DNA from 2 places in the Nonomuraea diastatica genome. Region 1 is predicted to be linked to the other one. Evidence: riboswitches for the same ligand, from Rfam matches in the RefSeq annotation. Region 1 holds a riboswitch; the other holds the start of a gene.
What was found. A riboswitch is a leader RNA that binds a small molecule or an ion and turns the genes downstream of it on or off. The one in region 1 is predicted to bind glycine.
Positions count from the first base shown of each region.

Region 2: another riboswitch for glycine. It lies ahead of gcvP (aminomethyl-transferring glycine dehydrogenase); the one in region 1 lies ahead of gcvT (glycine cleavage system aminomethyltransferase GcvT).

Region 1 is NZ_SMKP01000063.1:31,710-40,232, reverse strand. Features, by position in the region: gene E1294_RS22465 (glutamine synthetase family protein) at 33-1,403, shown strand; gene E1294_RS22460 (aldehyde dehydrogenase family protein) at 1,414-2,760, shown strand; gene E1294_RS22455 (3-oxoacyl-ACP reductase) at 2,780-3,544, shown strand; gene E1294_RS22450 (gamma-glutamyl-gamma-aminobutyrate hydrolase family protein) at 3,554-4,246, shown strand; glycine riboswitch at 4,314-4,411, shown strand; glycine riboswitch at 4,429-4,528, shown strand; gene gcvT (glycine cleavage system aminomethyltransferase GcvT) at 4,563-5,648, shown strand; gene gcvH (glycine cleavage system protein GcvH) at 5,645-6,034, shown strand; gene E1294_RS22435 (L-serine ammonia-lyase) at 6,107-7,483, shown strand; tRNA gene E1294_RS22430 (tRNA-Leu) at 7,636-7,718, opposite strand; gene bcp (thioredoxin-dependent thiol peroxidase) at 7,877-8,350, opposite strand; gene E1294_RS22420 (DUF3618 domain-containing protein) at 8,502-8,523, shown strand, end outside.
Region 2 is NZ_SMKP01000021.1:56,424-64,946, forward strand. Features, by position in the region: gene E1294_RS10225 (hypothetical protein) at 69-290, shown strand; gene clsA (cardiolipin synthase ClsA) at 481-1,062, shown strand; gene E1294_RS10235 (mannose-1-phosphate guanyltransferase) at 1,067-3,571, shown strand; gene E1294_RS10240 (double zinc ribbon and FHA domain-containing protein) at 3,840-4,352, shown strand; gene ftsR (transcriptional regulator FtsR) at 4,420-5,079, shown strand; gene E1294_RS10250 (bifunctional nuclease family protein) at 5,206-5,676, shown strand; gene E1294_RS10255 (MerR family transcriptional regulator) at 5,824-6,444, shown strand; glycine riboswitch at 6,503-6,601, shown strand; gene gcvP (aminomethyl-transferring glycine dehydrogenase) at 6,781-8,523, shown strand, end outside.

The DNA.
Region 1 (8,523 bases):
AAGCGCGTCAGCGCAGATCGGAGCGGCGTAGCGTGAGCGATGGAGCGAGCACCGGATACCTTTCCGTCAGCGATCTGCGCGACGAGGTGGCGTCCGGGCGGATCGACACCGTGCTCCTCGCGATCGCCGACATGCAGGGCAGGTTGCAAGGCAAGAGACTGTCCGCCCGCTATTTTCTCGACGAGGTGCTGCACCACGGCTCCGAGGGGTGCAACTACCTGCTCGCGGTCGACGTGGACATGAACACCGTCGCCGGATACACGATGTCGTCCTGGGACCGCGGATACGGCGACTTCGTGATGAAACCCGACCTGACGACGTTGCGCCGGGTGCCGTGGCAGGAGGGCACCGCCCTGCTGATGGCCGACCTGACCTGGGAGGGCGGCGGCGACGTGCCGCCCTCTCCGCGCCAGATCCTGCGCAGGCAGCTAGCCCGCCTCTCCGAGCGGGGGCTGGCCGCGTACGTCGGCACCGAGTTGGAGTTCTGCGTCTACGACGACACCTACGAGGAGGCGTGGCAGCGCGGCTACCGCGACATGTCGCCCGCCAACCTCTACAACGTCGACTACTCGCTGCTGGGGACCGCCCGCATCGAGCCCCTCCTCAGGCGGATCAGGCGGGACATGGAGGGCGCCGGGCTCTACGTCGAGTCCGCCAAGGGCGAGTGCAACCTGGGCCAGCACGAGATCGCCTTCCGCTACGCCGAGGCGCTGCGGACCTGCGACAACCACGCCATCTACAAGAACGGCGCCAAGGAGATCGCCGCCCAGGAGGGCAAATCGATCACCTTCATGGCCAAGCCGAACCAGCGCGAGGGCAACTCCTGCCACATCCACATCTCGCTCAGGAGCCTCGACGGCGACCCCGTCATGGCGGGGCCGGGGCCGTACGGGCTCTCGCAGCTCGGCGCCCGCTTCATCGCCGGGCAGCTGGCCTGCCTGCGCGAGCTCACCCTCCTGTACGCCCCCAACATCAACTCCTACAAGCGTTACATGCCGGGCAGCTTCGCCCCCACGGCGATCAAGTGGGGCGTCGACAACCGCACCTGCGCGCTCAGGCTCGTCGGCCACGGGCCGTCGCTGCGGATCGAGAACCGCGTGCCGGGCGGCGACGTCAACCCGTACCTGGCGGTGGCGGGGCTGGTGGCGGCCGGGCTGCACGGCATCGACAGCGAGCTGGCACTGGAGGACGCGTTCGAGGGCAACGCCTACGACTCGGGCGCGGAGACCGTGCCGCACACGCTGCGCGACGCGCTCCCTCTGTTCGAGGGGTCGAAGCTGGCGCGCGAGGCGTTCGGCGAGGACGTCGTCGAGCATTACGCGAACAACGCGCGCGTGGAGCTGGCGGCGTTCGACGCGGCGGTGACGGACTGGGAGATGTTCCGTGGTTTCGAGCGAATGTGACGGGTGACCGATGAAGATCGTCAATCCGGCGACGGAGGACGTCGTCGCCGACGTCGAGGCGGCCGACCCGGCCGAGGTCGACCGGGCGGTGGAGCGTGCCAGGACGGCGTACGCCGCCTGGCGGCAGGTGTCGCCCGGCGACCGGGCGCGGCTGCTGAGGAGGTTCGCGGACCTGGTGGGCGAGCACGGCGAGGAGCTGGCACGGCTGGAGCTGGCCAACGCCGGGCACCCGATCGGCAACGCCCGCTGGGAGGCCGGCGCCGTACGCGACGTGCTGCACTTCTACGCCGGGGCGCCCGAGCGCGACCACGGCAAGCAGATCCCGGTGCCCGGCGGCGTGGACGTCACCTTCCAGGAGCCGCTGGGCGTGGTGGGCGTCATCGTGCCGTGGAACTTCCCCATGCTGATCATGTCGTGGGGGGTGGCCCCGGCGCTGGCGGCCGGCAACACGGTGATCGTCAAACCGGCCGAGTGGACTCCGCTGACCGCGCTGAGGCTGGCCGAGCTGGCCTTGGCGGCGGGCCTCCCCGAAGGGGTGCTCCAGGTGCTGCCCGGGGTAGGGGAGGTCGCGGGCGCCCGGCTGGTGGAGCACCCTGACGTGGCCAAGATCGTGTTCACCGGCTCGACCGAGGTGGGCAAGGAGATCGCGGCCAAGGCGGCGGCCCAGGTCAAGCGGGTCACGCTGGAGCTAGGCGGCAAGTCCGCAAATATCATCTTTGCGGACGCCGATCTCGACAGAGCGGCACAAGCAGCCCCTTACGCGGTTTTCGACAACGCGGGGCAGGACTGCTGCGCCAGGTCCCGGCTGCTCGTCCAGGCGAGCGTGTACGACGCGTTCATGGAGCGCCTCACCGAGGCCGTACGCGGCGTCGTCGTCGGCGACCCCCTCGACGAGAGCACCGAGATGGGCCCGCTGATCAGCGCCGAACACCTCGACCGCGTGCGCGGCTTCGTCCAGGAGAGCGCCCCCTACCTCCAGGGGTCGTGCCCCGGCGGCAAGGGCTACTGGTTCCCGCCGACCGTGCTCACTCCGGACGTCACCGACCGTACGTTCACCGAAGAGATCTTCGGGCCGGTCGTGTCGGTGGCGCCCTTCGAGGACGAGGCGGACGCCGTGCGCATCGCCAACGACACCCCGTACGGGCTGAGCGGCTCCATCTGGACCCGCGACGTCGGGCGCGCGCTCCGCGTGTCCCGAGCGGTCGAGGCGGGCGCGCTGTCGGTGAACTCCAACGCGTCGGTCCGCTACTGGACCCCGTTCGGCGGCTTCAAGCAGTCAGGGCTGGGCCGGGAGCTCGGCCCCGACGCCCTGGCGGCGTTCACGGAGACCAAGAACGTCTTCATCTCCTGGGAATGAGGTAGAAAGCGACGTGCACATGAAGCGGTTGCAGGATCGGGTGGCGGTGATCACCGGCGCGGGTGGCGGCATCGGGCTGGCCACCGCGCGCAGGTTCGCCGACGAGGGCGCCAAGGTGGTCTGCGCCGACCTCGACGAGCAGGCGGGCGTCAAGGCCGCCAACGAGGTCGGCGGCCTCTTCGTACGGGCCGACGTGGCCGTCGAGGACGACGTCGTCCGGATGTTCCGTACGGCGTTCGACGCCTACGGCAGCGTGGACATCGCCTTCAACAACGCCGGCATCTCGCCGCCCGACGACGACTCGATCCTGGAGACCGGCATCGACGCGTGGCGCCGCGTCCAGGACGTCAACCTGACCAGCGTCTACCTGTGCTGCAAGCACGCGATCCCGTACATGCGGCGCCAGGGCAAGGGCTCGATCATCAACACCGCGTCGTTCGTGGCCGTCATGGGCTCGGCGACCTCGCAGATCTCCTACACGGCGTCCAAGGGCGGGGTGCTGGCGATGTCGCGCGAGCTGGGCGTGCAGTTCGCGCGCGAGGGCATCCGGGTGAACGCGCTGTGCCCGGGGCCGGTGAACACGCCGCTGCTGCGGGAGCTGTTCGCGAAGGACCCTGAACGTGCCCAGCGGCGGCTGGTGCACGTCCCGGTCGGGCGCTTCGCCGAGGCGTCGGAGATCGCGGCGGCGGTCGCATTCCTGGCCAGCGACGACGCCTCGTTCATCACGGGCAGCGAGTTCCTGGTGGACGGCGGCATCTCCGGCGCCTACGTCACGCCGCTCTAGGGGGTCATCGTGCGACGTCCCGTCATCGGGGTCACGTGTTACGTGGAGCCGGCGACGTTCACGGTCTGGGAGGACATGCCGGCCGCGCTCCTGCCGTACATGTACGTCGAGCAGGTCGTCCGCGCCGGCGGCCAGCCGGTCGTGCTCCCGCCCGCGGGGGACGCCGCGCAGGTGGTGAGCCGCCTGGACGGGCTCGTCCTGGCCGGGGGCGGCGACATCGATCCGGCGAGGTACGGCGAGACGCCGGAGGAACGTACCGGCTATATCCGCAAATTTCGTGACCAGGCCGAGTTCGCCGTGCTGGCCGCCGCCCTCGACGCCCACCTGCCCTTCCTCGGCATCTGCCGGGGCCTCCAGGTGCTTAACGTCGCCCTCGGCGGCAGCCTCCACCAGCACCTGCCCGACGTGGTCGGCCACACGGGACACTCCCCCGCGCCCGGACGTTTCGGTCACCTGCCCATCACCCCCGTCCCCGGCACCCGCCTGGCCAAGGCGCTGGGCACGGCACCCGTGACGGTGCCGCACTATCACCACCAGGCCGTCGACCGCCTCGCCCCCGGCCTCACCGTGACCGCGACCGCCGCCGACGGCACCGTCGAAGGGGTGGAGCTGGACTCGGGGCCGTTCACCGTGGCGGCGCAGTGGCACCCGGAGGCGGCCGAGGACCACGCCCTCTTCGAGGCCCTGGTGGCGGCCTGCTGACGGATGAGGGCGACGGGCAGAACGCGACAAGACCCCCAAATCACTACTAGGCTGGCGGGACACACCAGCAAACCGTGCGGGAGAGCACCCTGACAGCCGGTCAGGGTCCCTGAAGGAGCAAGCCCTCCCCGCGAACCTCTCAAGGCAAAGGACCGCACGGCTGACCGGGAGAATCCTCCCGGAAGGTGACCTCTGGAAAGCAGGCCCGCAGGGCCTCGCCGAAGGTGAAAGTCCGGCAAAACTCGGGCGAAGCTCTCAGGCATCGATGACAGAGGGGGAGGATGCTGGCATCCGATCCTGTCCTGAGGTGCGATAAATGTCCCGACCTACTCCGCTACGAGACGTGCACGAAAGCCTCGGCGCGACGCTGACCGACTTCGCGGGGTGGCTCATGCCACTCCGGTACGGGAGCGAGTCCGCGGAGCACAGAGCCGTCCGCGAGGCCGCCGGGCTGTTCGACCTCTCGCACATGGGCGAGATCTTCGTGACCGGGCCGCAGGCCGCCGCGGCGCTGGACTACGCGCTGGTCGGCAACATGTCGGCCGTGACGCCCGGACGAGCGAGATACACCATGATCGTCAGCGGGCGAGGCGGGGTGCTGGACGACCTCATCGTCTACCGGCTCGGGGGCGAGGAGTTCATGGTCGTGGCAAACGCCTCGAACTACGAAAAAGTCGCCGAGGAGCTGGAAAGCCGCTCCAAGGCGTATGACGCCGTGGTCGATGACCGTTCGCAGCAGTACGCGCTGATCGCCGTCCAGGGACCCCGCTCGCAGGAGATCCTCACCACGCTCACCGACGCCGACCTGGCCGGGCTCAAGTACTACGCGGGCCTGGCAGGGCTGGTCGACGGGCGGCAGGCGCTCATCGCACGCACCGGCTACACCGGGGAGGACGGGTTCGAGCTGTTCGTGGCCAACCAGGACGCGGTGCCGCTCTGGCACGCGCTCGTGGCCGCGGGCGAGCCGTACGGGCTCAAGCCCGCCGGCCTGTCCAGCCGCGACACGCTCAGGCTCGAAGCCGGCATGCCCCTGTACGGCAACGAACTGAGCGCCGAGCTGACTCCGTTCGACGCGGGGCTGGGCAGGGTGGTGAAATTCGACAAGCCGGGCGACTTCGTCGGCAGGTCGGCGCTGGAGGCGGTCAAGGACGACCCCCCGCGGCGCCGTCTCGTCGGTCTGGTCGCCCGGGGCCGCCGGGTGCCGCGCCACGGCTACCCGGTCACCAAGGACGGCGCCGTCGTCGGCGAGGTCACCAGCGGTGCGCCCTCCCAGACCCTGGGCAAGCCCATCGCGCTGGCCTACGTGGACACCGGAGCCGACTCAGGCCTGGCTGTGGACATCCGGGGCAGCCATGAACCCATGGACCTGGTCGAGCTGCCCTTTTACAGGAGGAACAAGTGAGCAACATCCCTGACGACCTGAGCTACACCAAGGAACACGAGTGGGTTTCCGGGGTCGAGGACGGCCTCACCGTGACCGTCGGCATCACGGCCTACGCCGCCGACGCCCTTGGTGACGTCGTCTTCGTGCAGCTCCCCGAGGTCGGTTCGATCGTCGAGGCGGGCGACTCCGTCGGCGAGGTGGAGTCGACCAAGTCGGTCAGCGAGATCTACACGCCCGTGGGCGGCGAGATCGCCGAGGTCAACCAGGCCCTCGCGGACGACCCGAGCCTGGCCAACGGCGACCCGTACGGCGAGGGCTGGATGTTCCGGGTGCGCATGGAAGGCGCCCCGGAGGACCTGCTGTCCGCCGAGGAGTACGCCGCGCTCACCTCGGGCGAGTCCTGACCCTGCCAGGTCTCATCGGCTGACGCCGGGGCCCGCGTCCGGGCCCCGGCACTCATGAAGGGCGCATCATCAATGGCGATCAGCGTCTTCGACCTCTTCAAGATCGGCATCGGCCCGTCGAGCTCCCACACGGGAGGCCCGATGGCCGCCGCACACAAGTTCGCCCGCGGGCTGCACCAGGACGGCCTGCTGCCGGGCGTGGCCCGCGTCGAGGCCATCCTGTACGGCTCGCTCGGCCTGACCGGGAAGGGCCACGGCAGCGACAAGGCGGTTCTGCTCGGCCTGTCCGGGGAGAAGCCCGAGCTGGTCGACGTCGACACCATCGAAGGCCGCCTGGCCGAGATGCGCGAGTCGGGCACCGTCCGGCTGTACGGCAGCCACGAGATCCCCTTCGTCGTCGGCCAGGACCTCGTCTTCGAACGCAAGATCACGCTGCCCGAGCACCCGAACGGCATGCGCTTCACCGCCTACGACGCGGCGGGCGAGCCGCTCAGGGAGAAGGTCTACTTCTCGGTCGGCGGCGGCTTCGTCGTGGACGAGAAGGCCACCGGCGCCGACCGCATCAAGCCGGACGACACCGTCCTGCCCTACCCCTTCACGACCGGCGAAGAGCTGCTCAAACACTGCACGAACACCGGCCTGTCGATGTCGGCGATCATGCTGGAGAACGAGAAGGCGTTCGGGCGCACCGAGGAGGAGGTCCGCGCGGAGCTGCTGCGCCTCTGGCAGGTCATGTCGGAGTGCGTGCGCCGCGGCATCTCCAAGGAGGGCGTCCTGCCCGGCGGGCTCAAGGTCAAGCGCCGCGCCAACCAGTTGCACCGCCGCCTGCAGTCGGAGCCGGCCGAGAAGGACCCGCTGCAGGCCATGGACTGGGTGACGTTGTTCGCGCTGGCGGTCAACGAGGAGAACGCCGCGGGGGGCCGCATCGTCACGGCGCCCACCAACGGCGCCGCCGGCATCATCCCGGCCGTCCTGACGTACTACACCCGCTTCGTCCCCCACGCGGACGAGGACGGCGTGGTGCGTTTCCTGCTCACGGCCGGCGCGATCGGCGTGCTGTTCAAGGAGAACGCCTCGATCTCGGGCGCCGAGGTGGGCTGCCAGGGCGAGGTCGGCTCCGCCTGCTCCATGGCCTCGGCGGGCCTCACGGAGGCGCTCGGCGGCACGCCGGAGCAGGTCGAGAACGCCGCCGAGATCGGCATCGAGCACAACCTGGGGCTGACCTGCGACCCGATCGGCGGGCTCGTGCAGATCCCGTGCATCGAGCGGAACGCGGTCGCCTCGAACAAGGCCATCACCGCGGCCAGGATCGCCCTGCGCGGCGACGGCCGCCATTTCGTGGCGCTGGACAAGGCGATCAAGACCATGCGCGACACCGGCCGCGACATGCTCGACAAATACAAGGAGACCTCACGCGGCGGCCTGGCCGTCAACGTGATCGAGTGCTGACGTTCCCTGTATCAGCCCGGCCATCGTGCAGGCCCGCTCCCACGGCGAGGAGCGGGCACGCGGGTGGTGATTTGTCACGTAAGCCGGGAAATGCTCGGCCTATTTGGAGAAAGGCTCCAGGAAAGGCCGCAGCCCGTTCGGCGCTTCAGTTGTGCGGGCGGGGGGATTCGAACCCCCACGGTGTCTCCACCAACAAGACCTAAACCTGCCGCGTATGCCATTTCGCCACGCCCGCGTAGTCCCCGCCGAAAGCGGGCTTCAGACAGTTTAGCGCTCTGGGTGAGGACGAAGCGCATCCGTGATGAGGCCGGCCAGAGGATGGCCCGGGAGAAAGGAGGCAGACAAGGGCACAGAGAAGGGCGTGGGCCCTTTCCGCAGGGCCCGCGAGCGGGCTCAGGCCAGGCCCAGCTTCTTCTTCAACGACGCCACGTGCCCCGTCGCCTTCACGTTGTAGAGCGCCTGCTCCACCTTCCCGTCGCCGTCGATGACGAACGTCGAGCGGATGACCCCCACGATCTCCCTGCCGTACAACTTCTTGGGGCCATAGGCGGCGTACGCCTCGTGGACGACGAGGTCGGGATCGGAGAGCAGCGGGAAGGTCAGCGCGTCACGCTCGACGAACTTGGCGAGCTTTTCCGGTTTGTCCTTCGACACGCCGAGGACCACGAAACCCTCGGCGGTCAACTGGCTGAGGTTGTCACGGAAATCGCACGCCTGCTTGGTGCAGCCGGGCGTCATCGCGGCGGGGTAGAAATAGAGGATCACCCGCTTGCCGCGGTGGTCGCCGAGGGAAACGGTGGTTCCGTCGGCGGCGGGTAGCACGAACTCGGGCGCGGCGTCGCCGGGCGCGAGCTTGGTCTCTGTCATGGGCCCTCCTGACTTCTTCCCGCAAACCTACCGGCCCGGCCGCCGTGCCGTACGGCCTGCCGACCTGACAGACTGATCACGACCACTACCGACGGAGCCCGCACGGCACACGAAGCGGGCGCGGCCACGCGTACGGTCGAGAGGAGACGCCATGGCTGACACCGATCCTGACG
Region 2 (8,523 bases), on a different contig from region 1:
ACGACAACAAGCTGATCGTCTGGTCCGGCGACCCGGATGCGGGAGAGCTGCTGCGGGCGGCGGACGACGTGCTCGCCGAGCGGCCCCACCGGCTGGTGTGCGTGGACGACGACCGGCTCGGCACCACCTTCGCGCCCGCTTTCGCCGCCGCCGGCTACGAGCTGCTCGCGGAGGTGGCGGAGGCCGAGCTGGTCTTCCTGGTGGCCGATGCGGCTGACTGGCCGGAAGACTTCTACGGCAGGCTCGGGTTCGAACCTCTCGGTTCCGCTCACGCCTTCCTCCGCGTCTGACGACCCCGCTCCGGTCGCCCGCGGAGGTGGTGTCCCGCGGCTCGCAGGACCGGAAGCGGGACGGTGAGCGGGCGCTCGTGTGCGAGCGGCCGGCGGGCCCTTTCGGGCCTCCGGCGAGACGGCGGGTCTGCCAGGAAGGGAGCCCGGGCGGGACCGCTGTGGTGGAGTTCCACGCAGTAGGGTCTGCTGCGTGAGCGATACTTCCGCCGAGGACCGGATCTGGACGGTTCCTAACCTGCTGAGCTTCCTGCGCCTCCTGGGCGTACCCGTGTTCCTCTGGCTGGTTCTGGGGCCCAAAGCGGACGGGTGGGCCATCGGGATCCTCGTGGTCGCCGGGTTCACGGACTGGCTCGACGGAAAGATCGCCCGGGCGTTCAACCAGACGAGCAGGCTGGGCCGGATCATCGACCCGGCCGCCGACAAGCTCTACGTCTTCGCCACCATCTTCGCGCTGCTGCTGCGCGACGTCATCCCGTGGTGGCTGGTCGCGGTCATCGTCGGTCGCGAACTCTTCGTCGCGTGTTCCTTCCCCGTACTTCGCAAACATGGCTATAAGGCACTACAAGTGCATTTCCTGGGCAAGGCCGCCATGTTCAATCTCATGTACGCCTTCCCTCTCCTCTTCCTTGCCTCCCACACTGGGTGGTATGCCGATATAGCCCGAATTGTCGGGTGGGCGTTCGCCCTATGGGGAACGGGCCTGTACTGGTGGGCGGGGGTGCTGTATGTGGTACAGGTGCGCCGGCTCGTAACCTCGGCCAAGAAGGAGTGATCGGGTGAAGGCGGTCGTCATGGCAGGCGGGGAGGGCACTCGGCTGCGTCCGATGACCGCCAACCAGCCCAAGCCTCTGCTCCCCGTGGCCAACCGCCCGATCATGGAGCACGTCCTGCGCCTGCTCAAGCGGCACGGCATCACCGAGACGGTGGTCACCGTCCAGTTCCTGGCCGCGCTCGTGCGCACCTACTTCGGCGACGGCGACGAGCTCGGCATGAACCTCCAGTACGCCACCGAGGACCTGCCCCTCGGCACCGCCGGCAGCGTCAAGAACGCCGCCGACCGCCTCCGCGACGATCGTTTCCTGGTCATCTCCGGCGACGCGCTGACGGATATCGATTTAACGGACATGATCCGGTTCCATCGCGAGAATGCGGCTCTGGTGACCATCGGGCTGAAACGCGTGCCGAACCCGCTCGAATTCGGGATCATCATCGTCGACGACGAGGGCAGGGTGCAGCGTTTCCTGGAGAAGCCCACCTGGGGCCAGGTCTTCTCCGACACAGTGAACACCGGCGTCTACGTCATGGAGCCCGAGGTCCTCGACGCCGTGGCCACCGGGGAGCCCGTCGACTGGTCCTCCGACGTCTTCCCCGCCCTCCTCGCCCGCGGCGCGGCCATCTACGGCTACGTGGCTGACGGCTACTGGGAGGACGTCGGCACCCACGAGAGCTATCTCAAGGCCCACGCCGACGCCCTGTCCGGCAGGGTCGCGGTGGACATCGGCGGCTTCGAGCTCTCGCCGGGGGTCTGGGCCGCCGACTCCGCCGCGGTCGACCCCGACGCCGTGCTCAAGGGCCCTTTGCTCATCGGCGACTACGCCAAGGTCGAGGCGGGGGCCGAGTTGCGCGAATACACCGTGCTCGGCAACAACGTCGTCGTCCGCGAGGGCGCCTTCCTGCATCGCGCGGTCGTCCATGACAACGTCTACCTCGGCCCCGGCACCCACCTGCGGGGCTGCGTCATCGGCAAGAGCACCGACGTGATGGCCGGCGCCCGCATCGAGGAGAACTCCGTCATCGGCGACGAATGCGTCATCGAGGCGGAGGCGTACGTCTCCAGCGGCGTCAGGGTCTACCCGTTCAAGACCATCGAGGCCGGCGCGGTCGTCAACACCAGCGTCATCTGGGAGTCGCGCGGCCAGCGCAACCTCTTCGGCCCGAGAGGCGTCAGCGGCCTGGTCAACGTCGAGATCACCGCCGAGCTGTGCGTCCGCCTGGCCAGCGCGTACGCCACCACTCTCAAGAAGGGCGAGCACGTCGTCACCTCGCGCGACTGCTCCCTGGCCGCCAGGGCGCTCAAGCGGGCCGTCATCGGCGCGCTCACCGCCGGCGCGATCAACGTGCTCGATCTGGAGGCGGCCCCGCTGCCGGTGGCCCGCTTCCACACCGCCAGAGGTCCGGCGGCCGGCGGGATCGCGCTGCGCACCACGCCGGGAGACCCGCAGAGCGTGGACATCGTCATTATGGACGACCGTGGCGCCGACCTGCCCCCGGCCGCCCAGCGCAAGTTGGAGCGGGTCTTCTCCCGCCAGGAGTTCCGCCGCGCCTTCCCCGGGGAGATCGCGGAGCTCGCCTACCCGGCCAGGGCCGTCGAGGACTACACCCACGACCTGCTGCGTCACGCCGGCGTGACCGGGGTCAAGGACATGAAGGTCGTCGTCGACTGCGCGGGCGGCACCTCGTCGCTGGTGTTGCCCACGCTGCTCGGCCGGGTCGGCGTCGAGGTGCTCACCGTCAACGCCCGCCTCGACGACGTCTCGCCCACCGAGACGCTCGCCGGGCGGCGGCGTGACCTGCAACGCCTGTCCGAGCTGGTCAGCTCCTCCCGGGCCGCCTTCGGCGTCAGGTTCGACCCGGTCGGCGAGCGCATCGCCCTGGTCGACGAGATGGGCCAGCTCATCAGCGAGGAACGCGCTCTGCTCGTCGTGCTCGACCTCGTCGCCGCCGAACGCAGGAGCGGCCAGGTGGCCCTGCCCGTCACCACGACCAGGGTCGCCGAGCAGGTGTGCCGCTTCCACGGCGTGCAGGTGCAGTGGACGTCCACCGCGCTCGACGCCCTCACCTCGGCCGCCGCCGGCCCCGACATGATCTTCGCGGCCGACGGGCGCGGCGGCTTCGTGGTGCCGGAGTTCAGCCCCGCGATCGACGGGCTGGCCGCGTTCCTGCGCCTGCTCGGCCTGGTCGCCCGCACCCGCCTGTCGCTCAGCCAGATCGACGCGAGGATCCCCGAGGTGAAGCTGCTCAGGCGGACGGTGCCGACACCGTGGGCGGCCAAGGGCGCCGTGATGCGCTCGGTCATCGAGGCGGCCGAGGCCGAACCGGAGGGCCGCCGCATCGACACCACCGACGGGGTGCGGGTGGCCCGCGACGACGGCAGTTGGGTGCTGGTGCTGCCGGCCGCCGCCGAGCCCGTCACCGACCTGTGGGCCGAGGCCCCCGATGTGGACGGCGCGCAGGCGCTGCTCGAACGCTGGGCCCGCATCGTGGAACAGGCCGCCACGTGACGCCGCGGCCGGGCAGCCGGGAGAACGGCCGCCCGTGATGTGCGCAGGCGGTCCCGCAAGATCGTAATGTAGAAACGCGCGGCGGCATGGACCGCAGGGCGGGGGCGACGGTAACTTTGTCTGCGTCCTGACCACAGTCCAGCGCCCCCGTCTTGACCTTTGCCGCTGATCAGCGTAAGTTGCGGCATTCGCAAACTTGAAAAAGCGAAGCGAGGCGCGCTCCAGAGCACCGTCGCCGCGTCTTCGCGGTAGGAGGCCGAGCCGATCGATGCCGAGCGTCTACTGCACGCAGTGCGGGCACGCCAACCCCGAGGATGCCCGTTTCTGTTCCCGCTGTGGGTCACCGCTGACCAGACTCGAGGTCTCCGGGGACACCACATCGACGATCTCGGTGGCGGGAATCGAGGCGTATGAGGCTGAGACAGGCGACATGCTCGTGGCCGAGCGGGCGCTGGTCGAGCAGCTGCCGCCCGGCGCGGCGCTGCTCACGGTGACCAGGGGGCCCAACCAGGGCAGTCGCTTCCGGCTCGACAAGGACCTGACCACGACCGGGCGCCATCCGGAGAGTGACATCTTCCTCGACGACATCACCGTCTCCCGCCGCCACGTCGAGTTCTACCGCCACCGCGGCGGCCAGTTCTCCGTGCGCGACGTGGGCAGCCTCAACGGCACCTACGTCAACAGGGAGCGGATCGAAGAGGTTCCCCTGCACTCCGGAGACGAGGTGCAGATCGGCAAGTTCCGCCTTGTCTTCCTGATGCGGGGCAACTCCGGGGCATGAGGGGGCGAAGCGGGCGACCGGCGGACGCCGTCTCGTGCGTGGCCATGCGGCAAGGGGAGGAGCGCGCATGACGTCGCAGGCGGCACGCTCGCACATGAGCATCGGGGAGGTGCTCGCGCTCCTGCAGGGCGAGTTCCCCGACGTCACCATCTCCAAGATCCGTTTCCTGGAGGGGGAAGGGCTGATCGAGCCCGAGCGCAGCCCGTCCGGCTACCGCAAGTTCACGCACCTGCACGTGGAGCAGCTGCGCTTCATCCTCACCGAGCAGCGCGACCACTACCTGCCGCTGCGGGTGATCAAGGACAAGATGGCGGAGGGCTTCGGCCGCCCCCGCGCCCTCCAGGGCAACGACAAACAGGAGATCAGGCTCAGCCGGGCCGAGCTGATCGAGGCCGCGAGCATCGACGAGGAGACCCTTGCCGAGCTGGAGGATTATGGCCTGCTCGCCCCGGTGGCCCGTCGCTACGACGAGGAGGCGCTCACGGTGGCGCGCACCGTCGGCGCCCTGGCCCGCTTCGGCCTGCGCGCCCGGCACCTGCGCGCGGTCAAGGCGGCGGCAGAGCGCGAGTGCGGCCTGGTCGAGCAGGCCGTCGCGCCGATACTCAAGCGGCGCGCCCCCGGTGCGATCGGCGAGGCCGACGAGGTGGGTAGGGAGCTCTCCGCACTCCTGCTCGACCTGCACGCATCCCTTGTGCGCACGGGCGTCCGGTCCGTGCTGGGGCGCTGAGACCCTGGCGAGCTGGGAGGCGGGGGCACATTCCAGGCCCGCCGGGTGTTACGTTGAAATGCAGAAGCCAGTCAGCAACGACCAAATAGCTGTGCCGGGTCACCGGTCAGGAATACGGAGCAGCCCGTGTTGCAGATGGAGGTTGTGGGCGTTCGGGTTGAAATGCCCACAAATCAGCCGATCGTCTTGCTGAAGGAGGCACACGGGGAGCGGTTCCTTCCTATATGGATTGGCATGACGGAAGCCACGGCCATCGCCCTGGCCCAGGCGGAGGAGCCTCCGCCGCGGCCGCTCACCCACGACCTTTTCCGAGACGTGCTGAGCGCCCTGGGCGTAGGCCTGCGGGCGGTCAACATCGTCGCCCTGCGTGACGGCATCTTCTTCGCCGACCTGGTGTTCTCCAACGGGGTGGAGGTGAGCGCGCGGCCGTCCGACTCGATCGCCCTCGCCCTGCGCACCGGAGCGCGCATCTTCGCCAGCGAAGAGGTCGTCCAGGAGGCTGGGGTGATCATCCCGGACGACCAGGAAGACGAGGTGGAGAAGTTCAGGGAGTTTCTTGACACGATCACTCCCGAGGACTTCGGCCGGGCGGGGTAGGTATTTCAGTGCATTTACGCTTCACGACGCGCCGAGCCGGATCGTTGACTGAGCATGGTCGCGGTCCTACGGTGCAAGTGAAACCCGTGGCCGCGCTTCACGTACCCCCAGATCAGGCCACGGGATGAGAGAAAGCCGGAGGTCCGCGTGGCGGTCAGCAGCGGCGAGGGAAAGACGGCCGGCCAGGAAGATCCGGTGCGGCGCGAAAGCGCGCGGCAGCGTGCCGGGGAGCAGGGTCTGCTCTTCGACGAACAGCCCGCGGCGCTGCCGGGCGACATCGGATACCGCGGGCCGACGGCATGCTCGGCGGCCGGCATCACCTATCGGCAGCTCGACTATTGGGCGCGCACGGGCCTCGTCGAGCCCACGATAAGAGCCGCGCAGGGCTCCGGCTCCCAGCGTCTCTACAGCTTCCGCGACATCCTGGTCCTCAAGGTCGTCAAGCGGCTCCTCGACACCGGGGTGTCGTTGCAGCAGATCCGCACGGCCGTGCAACATCTGCGTGACCGCGGGGTCGCCGACCTCGCGCAGATCACGCTCATGAGCGACGGCGTCAGCGTCTACGAGTGCACCTCGGCCGACGAGGTGATCGACCTGCTCCAGGGCGGCCAGGGCGTGTTCGGCATCGCGCTCGGCCGGGTCTGGCGCGAGGTCGAGGGCTCCCTCGCGGAGCTGCCGGGGGAACGCGCGGCGGTCGAGGACACCGTCCCGGCCGACCATCCCGCTGACGAACTCGCCCGCCGCCGCCGCGCCCGCCGCACGGGGTGAGCGTGGCTCTTGGCAGCCGTACGAATCGGGCGTAGTAACCTGAGGACAGCAAGGCCGACGACCCCGTGCGGGAGAGTCCCCGGGCCCCTGGGCTCCGGGGCGCCGAAGGAGCAACCCTCCCCGGAATCTCTCAGGCATCCCGTACCGCTCGGGCGAGGCAACTCTGGAAAGCAGGCGCACCCGCCAGGCGCGCCTCACCGACGGTGCAAGCCCCACCGGGGGTGAAGCTCTCAGGTCGCGACCCCGCGCTTGTCCGGGGTCCGCGCTGACAGAGGGGGAGATCCGGCACACGCCCGCGCCCTGGCGCCGGTCTCCACAGCCTCGGGAGGCATCTCCATGACCGATCTGTCCGCTCCGCCGTTCTCGTCCCGGCACATCGGCCCCTCCGAGTCCGAACAGCAGCGCATGCTCGAGGCCGTGGGCTTCGAGTCCGTGGCCGACCTGGTGGCGGTCGCCGTCCCCGAGTCCATCAGGGCCAAGGACCGTCTCACGCTGCCCGCCCCCGCCGGCGAGACCGAGGCCATCGCCGAGCTGCGCGCCCTGGCCGATCGCAACCAGGTGCTCACCTCGATGATCGGGCTGGGCTATCACGACACGGTCACGCCCGCCGTCATCCGCCGCAACCTGCTGGAGAACCCGGGCTGGTACACCGCCTACACCCCCTACCAGCCGGAGATCTCGCAGGGCCGCCTCGAGGCGCTGCTCAACTTCCAGACCGTCGTCTCCGACCTCACCGGCCTGCCCGTGGCCGGCGCCTCGCTCCTCGACGAGGCGACCGCCGCGGCCGAGGCCATGACGCTGGCCCGCAGGGCGGGCACGTCCAAGAGCGCCGTGTTCGTGGTCGACGCCGACGCGCTGCCCCAGACCAAGGCCGTTCTCGCCACCAGGGCCGAGCCGCTCGGCATCACGCTCGTGGAGCACTCCCTCGACGGCGAGCTGCCCGAGTGCTTCGGCGTGCTCGTGCAATACCCCGGCGCGTCCGGCCGGCTGAGTGACTTCCGCGCCGTGTCGGCCGCCGCGCACGAGGCGGGCGCCCTCGTCGTGGCCGCCGCGGACCTGCTGGCGCTGACGCTCGTGGCCGCCCCCGGCGAGCTGGGCGCCGACATCGCCGTGGGCTCCTCGCAGCGGTTCGGGGTGCCCTTCGGGTTCGGCGGCCCGCACGCGGCCTACATGTCCGTACGCGAGGGCCTGCAGCGCCAGCTGCCCGGCCGCCTGGTCGGCGTCTCCGTCGACGCCGACGGCGACCCCGCCTACCGCCTGGCCCTGCAGACCCGCGAGCAGCACATCCGCCGCGAGAAGGCCACCAGCAACATCTGCACCGCGCAGGTTTTGCTCGCCGTCATCGCGAGCATGTACGCCGTCTACCACGGCCCAGAAGGCCTGCGCCGCATCGCCCACCGGGTGCACCGCCACGCCGCCGCCCTGGCCGAAGGGCTGCGCCGGGCGGGTGTGGAGGTCGTGCACGCCGAGTTCTTCGACACCGTGCTCGTGCGCGTGCCCGGGCGGGCGTCCGCCGTGGTCGCCGCCGCCGCCGAGCGGGGCGTCAACCTCTGGCAGGTGGATGCCGACCACGTCTCGATCGCCTGCGACGAGAAGACCGGAGCCGCCGAGCTGGCCACGGTGCGGGCCGCGTTCGGGCTCCCGAGCACCCCTTCCGGCGCCCACACCGAGGTCGCGGGCGCCGCCGACGCGCTGCCCGCCTCGCTGCTGCGCGAGTCCGCCTACCTGACCCACCCGGTCTTCCACAGCCACCGCTCCGAGACCGCGATGTTGCGCTACCTGCGCCGGCTGCAGGACAAGGACATCGCGCTCGACCGGTCGATGATCCCGCTGGGCTCCTGCACGATGAAGCTCAACGCGACCACCGAGATGGAGCCGATCACCTGGCCGGAGTTCGCCGCCGTCCACCCCTACGCGCCCGCCGCCCAGGCCGAGGGCTACCTCGAGCTGATCGGCACGCTGGAGCGCTGGCTGGCCGAGGTGACCGGCTACGACGCCGTCTCCATCCAGCCCAACGCCGGCTCCCAGGGCGAGTTCGCCGGGCTGCTGGCCATCCGCGCCTACCACCGCGCGGGCGGT